One region of the Lentibacillus kimchii genome, then DNA from elsewhere that is predicted to be linked to it. Evidence: a T-box and tRNA genes for the amino acid it is inferred to sense, from the RefSeq annotation. Region 1 holds a T-box; the other holds one or more tRNA genes.
What was found. A T-box is a leader RNA that pairs with one kind of tRNA and senses whether it is charged. The one in region 1 lies ahead of trpS (tryptophan--tRNA ligase), so its partner is inferred to be a tRNA-Trp.
Positions count from the first base shown of each region.

Region 1 (3,254 bases):
CATTTCTTTAATGATTCATTCAAAAGTGAGGGTGATGTATGCTATATTTACATGATGTTTGGCTGAACTGGTTTGAAGGCGAAGAGAATGGCTATAATGTATGTTTTTTTCATGAATGGCGCAGAAGTGACAGTATTGAGCTGCTTGATCAAGTACCCTTGCTGTACATAACAGAAGAACTTTTCGATTATATTGAGAATGACATGCATAGTCTGCCGGACGATATGATGAACCAAGTTTACAAGCGGGCTTACATGCGCAAGAATCAGGATCGTCAGCCTCTTGAGTTTGCAGCTGTGGTGACAGATGGCCGCGACATTATCGCTTTTGATACAATCGGCTATCAGATTCCTGTACGGAAGAGCCGGCTCATTCCAAGGCAGGAACAACTTGTTTATGATATGATCAAAACAACGCAGCCGGAATCGTTTAACTTTGACGGAAGTTCCGTTACCAAGGAATATCATATATTGTCTATGAATCCAGAATTCGTTCATGGTCTCACAAGGCGTGAACGCCAGCTGAAGCAGCTTCTGATGATTGCCATGGATCAGCTGAAGACTGCTGACAATCTGGAGGAACTGCGGTACTGGCTGACTGAATGGGATCCCAAGCAGTATCCCTATATACAGAATATGGATGTGACTGCGGTATGGAACAGACTGTATGATGGTGTTAAGTATGGCTGGCGACAAGCACATGAGGATTTGTGTCAGAAGATGATTAAAGGTCAGCCTTTTCTGGAACAGATGTGGGATATCGAGCAGAAGACGCTGCAAAATACGTCAAAACTGAAGTGAATCATGAACGTCTGGCTTGTAACATCAAAACGGCAAAGGACAACTTAAAGATCTGTTAATAAAAAAACGTGCGGCTCCTGCGAAAAGGGCAGAACCGCACGTTTTTTATTGTTTTTTCACGCGTCCGAGTCCCATGGCTTTTTTGGCCTTCTTCAGCATTTTATTGGCGGCATGGGAGGCTTTATCGGCACCTGTATCCAAAATATCATCAAGCGCATCAGAGTCAAGCAGTTCCCGGTAACGATCCTGGATGGGCTGCAGCACGCTGATGACGGCGTCAGCCGTGCCCTGTTTGAACTCACCATAACCCTTTCCGGCATAGAGTGTTTCTATTTCTTCAATTGTTCGGCCGGAACAGCTGGCGAAGATCGTCAGTAAGTTGGAAATACCAGGTTTGTTCGTTTCATCATACGTTACAATCCCGTCAGAGTCAGTAACGGCACTTTTAATTTTTTTGTCAATTTTTTTCGTATCATCAAGCATGGAAATGAACGCTTTTTCGTTTTCGTCCGATTTGCTCATTTTTTTAGATGGATCCTGTAATGACATAATCCGTGCTCCGACTTTTGGAATGCGGGTTTCAGGAATGGTGAAGATATCATTAAATTGCCGGTTGAACCGCTCCGCTAGATTGCGTGTCAGTTCCATATGCTGTTTCTGGTCTTCCCCAACAGGCACCATGTCTGTTTGATATAATAAAATATCTGACGCCATAAGTGATGGATAAGTCAAGAGCGCTGATGAGACCGTTTCTTGTCCGGACGCTTTATCTTTGAATTGTGTCATGCGTTCCAGTTCGCCGGTATAGCTAATGGACTCAAGCATCCATCCCAATTGTGTATGGGCCGGCACTTCGGACTGGATAAACAGGGTTGCTTTTTCCGGGTCGATACCGGATGCTAAGTATAAAGCTGCTAGTGAACGGATATTGCTGCGCAGTTTCAACCGGTCTTGTGGAACGGTGATGGCATGCTCATCAACAATGCAAAAATAACAGTTGCTGTCTTCCTGCAGCCTGACGAAATGCTGAATGGCTCCAAGGTAATTGCCCAGAGTTAATGTGCCGCTTGGCTGAATACCTGAAAAAATTGTCTGCATAGTTGTCACTCCTTCATTTTTGGCCAATAAAAAAAGATTCATTTATCCCAGTTGAAAGGGACGAATGAACCGCGGTGCCACCCTGTTTACCATACAATAACTATATGGTCACTTTAAAAATAAAGCTCGAAAGCCCATTTCCAAATTAACCCGGTGCTTGTTTTCACCAGCCACAAACTCTCTTGAATAACCGTGAGCTAACTGTACTTCTACTTTGTCATTGCTTTTTTATGATTTTTTATCATTATATACGATACTGATATCAAAAATCAAATGTTTTATGAAACAGTTTAGAGAAAAGACATGCGAATCGCGTTTACGGACACCGCCGATTCAGTTAGAATATAAAGAGTGGCTATAAAACGGCGAATTTTATGACGACTGTTAATTAGCTTGATAACTAAAAAAAACAGGGGGAGGCGTCATTAATGGTAACCAAATGGGTGATTATCGCTCTTGTGGTATTTCTGATACTGATTGTACTGATTCCGGGAGTGATTTTATTCAGGCTGTACAGGAGGGACACTCAACAAAAACAGCATGCTGTATTGCAAAATTATCCTGTTCTGGGACGAGTACGTTATATTCTGGAAAAAATCGGTCCAGAGCTTCGTCAATATTTGTTTTTGAATGATCAGGAGGGGAAACCCTTCAACCGGGATCAGTTTGAATTTGTCGTGAAGGCCGGCAAATATAACAGCAGTATTATGAGCTATGGGTCTGAACGGAATTTTGCGGATGATGGTTTCTATTTAACGAATAGTATGTTCCCGGCTTTAGATGATGAATTACGAATCGGCAAGACACCCGCAATTAAAACCCGAACGTATGAGATTGATCAGGAAAATCTGTTTAAACGTAAGGAAAAGAGCAAAGAAACCGAAATTAATCCGTCTTATCTGGCTGATGAAGATAATGTGATACTGGGATTCCATACGGCAAGGCAGCCTTTTTATTTAAAAGGCCTGATCGGCCAGTCTGCGATGAGTTATGGATCGCTGGGCGAGAATGCTATCACCGCCTTGTCTGAGGGACTAGGCATTGCCGGCGGTTCATGGATGAATACCGGAGAAGGAAGTGTTTCACCTTATCATTTAAAGGGTGATACAGATCTTATCATGCAAATCAGCCCAGGGTTATTTGGCGTGCGTGATAAGGCTGGTAACTTTTCCTGGGAGGCCTTTCGGAAACAAAGTGAGGTTGAGCAAGTTAAAGCTTTCGAACTGAAACTTGCTCAGGGTGCTAAAACAAAAGGCGGCCATGTGAATGGTGAAAAAGTAACTGAAGAAATTGCGAGAATCCGGCATGTTGAGCCGGGGCAGGATATTGATAGTCCCAATCGATTCCCCGGCATTT
Region 1 covers NZ_AP043934.1:1,988,308-1,991,561, reverse strand. Annotated here, with positions in the region: gene ACZ444_RS10630 (YjbA family protein) at 39-800, shown strand; gene trpS (tryptophan--tRNA ligase) at 906-1,898, opposite strand; T-box leader at 1,952-2,128, opposite strand; gene ACZ444_RS10620 (FMN-binding glutamate synthase family protein) at 2,327-3,254, shown strand, end outside.

Region 2 (3,254 bases), 1.1 Mb from region 1:
GGTTGCAGCTTGATGGTTCTCTTATTTAGTTTTCAGGGTGCAAAGGTTTAAAAAACCTCTTGCATTTTGAATTAAAAATGCTTATAATGGTTTCTGTGCTTCATTAGAATAAAAGAACAGCATAAGGTCTGGTGGCGATAGCGGAGAGGACACACCTGTTTCCATGCCGAACACAGCAGTTAAGCTCTCCAGCGCCGATGGTAGTTGGGGTTTGACCCTTGCAAGAGTAGGACGCTGCCAGGCAGTTTCATTCAACTGCAACTGAGTGCTAACTTTTGGATTATTCCACAGTAGCTCAGCGGTAGAGCCCTCGGCTGTTAACCGAGTAGCCGCAGGTTCGAATCCTGCCTGTGGAGCCATGGAGAGCTGTCCGAGTTGGCCGAAGGAGCACGATTGGAAATCGTGTAGACCGTTTTCACGGTCTCGAGGGTTCGAATCCCTCGCTCTCCGCCATTTATTTTCTTGATATTTGGCCCGTTGGTCAAGAGGTTAAGACACCGCCCTTTCACGGCGGTAACACGGGTTCGAATCCCGTACGGGTCACCATTTCTTTTTATAAGTTATTGCGAGTATACAAATGAGTGCAATATAATGTGCCGGAGGATTAGCTCAGCTGGGAGAGCACTTGCCTTACAAGCAAGAAGCCGCAGGTTCGAGCCCTGCATCCTCCATCACTTAAAATATATGTATTGCATCGTAAGCAAACATTTTAAGTAAGGTATGGTATACTGATATTATTAGTGATATAATGTGATGTGGTTATTTAATTTTCATATCGCGGGGTGGAGCAGTCTGGAAGCTCGTCGGGCTCATAACCCGAAGGTCGCAAGTTCAAATCTTGCCCCCGCAACCAATTTAATTAATGATTCATGCTTATTACCAATGATAACAGTGACAATTGCTTTACATCCTGGTCCGGTAGTTCAGTTGGTTAGAACGCCTGCCTGTCACGCAGGAGGTCGCGGGTTCGAGTCCCGTCCGGACCGCCATTTCAAGTTCAATTGTACATAGTATTGGCTCGATAGCTCAGTAGGTAGAGCAACGGACTGAAAATCCGTGTGTCGGCGGTTCGATTCCGTCTCGAGCCACCTTTAAAATGGAGGGGTAGCGAAGCTGGCCAAACGCGGCGGACTGTAAATCCGCTCCTTCAGGGTTCGGGGGTTCGAGTCCCTCCCCCTCCACCATTTGAATACAGGGGTATAGTTTAATGGCAAAACGAAGGTCTCCAAAACCTTTGATGCGGGTTCGATTCCTGCTACCCCTGCCATAATTCCATTTATGGCGGTCGTGGCGAAGTGGTTAACGCACCGGATTGTGGCTCCGGCATTCGTGGGTTCGATCCCCACCGGTCGCCCCATCATTATTCAATATTGGGCTATAGCCAAGCGGTAAGGCATCGGGTTTTGATCCCGTGATTCGCTGGTTCGAATCCAGCTAGCCCAGCCAGTACATGCGGAAGTAGTTCAGTGGTAGAACACCACCTTGCCAAGGTGGGGGTCGCGGGTTCGAATCCCGTCTTCCGCTCTTTTGCTTCCTTTGGCGGTATAGCCAAGTGGTAAGGCAGAGGTCTGCAAAACCTTTATCACCGGTTCGAATCCGGTTACCGCCTCTACTTAGTGATTATGCCTGAGTGGTGGAATTGGCAGACACGCAGCACTCAAAATGCTGTGCCTACGGGCGTGTGGGTTCGAGCCCCACCTCAGGTATCGATATAGCAGATAAACAATTGTGTATAAAAAACAGGGTATGATTACCCTGTTTTTTTATGCGTTAAATTAAATTGTTTTTAGCTGACATCCGCAATCATACCAACCGCAATGCAGGACTCATAATAAAACAACTCCCTGAGTAACAGGGAGTTGTTGTCTATAGTGTCATCTTATTATTTATAAATAATCTCTTCTTAAGGCCTCTCCAGATAGGGGCGATATATAACTTGGTGCGACATCATATACGGTTTTGGCCCCAAATTGTTTTTCCTGACTTAGTCTGAAGGCTGCACGTGCATAGGCGACCAGAACACTGGCAGTGAATTCAGGGTTACTGTCTAATGCAAGCGAAAACTCGTACAACTGCTGATTAGTGCTGCCTGTCTGACCGCTTTTAATAATGAACCCGCCATGTGGAGCTTTGGCATGATCACGTTCCAATTCTTCATCTGAAATAAAATGAACGTCTGTATGATAATCAGCAAAATAATTCGGCATTGTCTTGATTTCTTGTTCAATTGCGGCTTTGTCGGCATTTTCTTCTGCAACCACATAGCAAACACGCCTATGTTTATCAGACTTTGATAATTCGGGATTAGCACCGCTGCGTACTTGCTCAATCGCTTCTTCGGATGGGATAGTGTACTGAACACCATTCTTAACACCGTTGACGCGTCTTACAGCATCGGAGTGCCCTTGGCTGAGGCCCTCTCCCCAGAATGAATAACTTTTGCCCTCCGGTAAAATGGCATCAGCCATGACACGATTAATCGAAAATAAGCCCGGATCCCAGCCAACTGAGATAATAGCGGTTGTTTGATGATTGGCTGCTGCGTCATTGACCGTTTGATAGAATTCAGGGATCTTAGCATGGGTATCATAACTGTTAACCGTATTGAACATACTAGCGAAATGCGGCGTCTGTTCTGGCAAATCTGTAGCTGAACCGCCGCAGAGCAGCATTACATCAATAGCCGACTGGTAATCCTCAGCGTGATCAATATGTACAGCTTGTACACCAGGTTCATTAATATTCAGTGATTCAGGTTCCCGCCTTGTAAAAACAGCTACAAGGTCCAAATCAGATGTTGCTTTGATCGCTTTGGCGGCACCTTTACCCAGATTGCCGAAGCCAACGATTCCAAGTTTAATGTTAGAGCTCATATCCATTTCTCCTTATTTTGAGAAAAAATTTAACTTGCTCCTATTAGCTTAAATAATTTTAATCGTGAAAGCAAATATCCAGTACTGGCCAGCTAATCATGTATGTGGAGATCCCTGGACATAATTATAATGTCACCGTTAGATGGTTAGTCTAAGCTTACCCGGTTAAGAAAGCAGGTTTGTTTAATGAACAGAGCACTTACAATTCTCAGTATTATCGGTGTTCCGGTATCCGTTGCTGGTGTTATTTTTCAATGGCCAGCTGTCATGATGTTTATTATTTACTGCTTAACAATTATTGCGCTGGCCAGTGTGATTGGCAGAGGAACGGATAGTCTGGCGATCGTTATGGGTCCCAGAATTGGCGGACTGCTCAATGCA
Region 2 covers NZ_AP043934.1:842,632-845,885, forward strand. Annotated here, with positions in the region: rRNA gene rrf (5S ribosomal RNA) at 128-243, shown strand; tRNA gene ACZ444_RS04620 (tRNA-Asn) at 285-359, shown strand; tRNA gene ACZ444_RS04625 (tRNA-Ser) at 361-453, shown strand; tRNA gene ACZ444_RS04630 (tRNA-Glu) at 472-546, shown strand; tRNA gene ACZ444_RS04635 (tRNA-Val) at 599-671, shown strand; tRNA gene ACZ444_RS04640 (tRNA-Met) at 777-853, shown strand; tRNA gene ACZ444_RS04645 (tRNA-Asp) at 913-989, shown strand; tRNA gene ACZ444_RS04650 (tRNA-Phe) at 1,016-1,088, shown strand; tRNA gene ACZ444_RS04655 (tRNA-Tyr) at 1,099-1,184, shown strand; tRNA gene ACZ444_RS04660 (tRNA-Trp) at 1,194-1,267, shown strand; tRNA gene ACZ444_RS04665 (tRNA-His) at 1,282-1,357, shown strand; tRNA gene ACZ444_RS04670 (tRNA-Gln) at 1,372-1,446, shown strand; tRNA gene ACZ444_RS04675 (tRNA-Gly) at 1,453-1,524, shown strand; tRNA gene ACZ444_RS04680 (tRNA-Cys) at 1,539-1,609, shown strand; tRNA gene ACZ444_RS04685 (tRNA-Leu) at 1,625-1,706, shown strand; gene ACZ444_RS04690 (diaminopimelate dehydrogenase) at 1,887-2,873, opposite strand; gene cax (calcium/proton exchanger) at 3,060-3,254, shown strand, end outside.
Region 2: it encodes a tRNA-Trp, which carries the amino acid that the T-box ahead of trpS (tryptophan--tRNA ligase) is inferred to sense. The anticodon was not compared.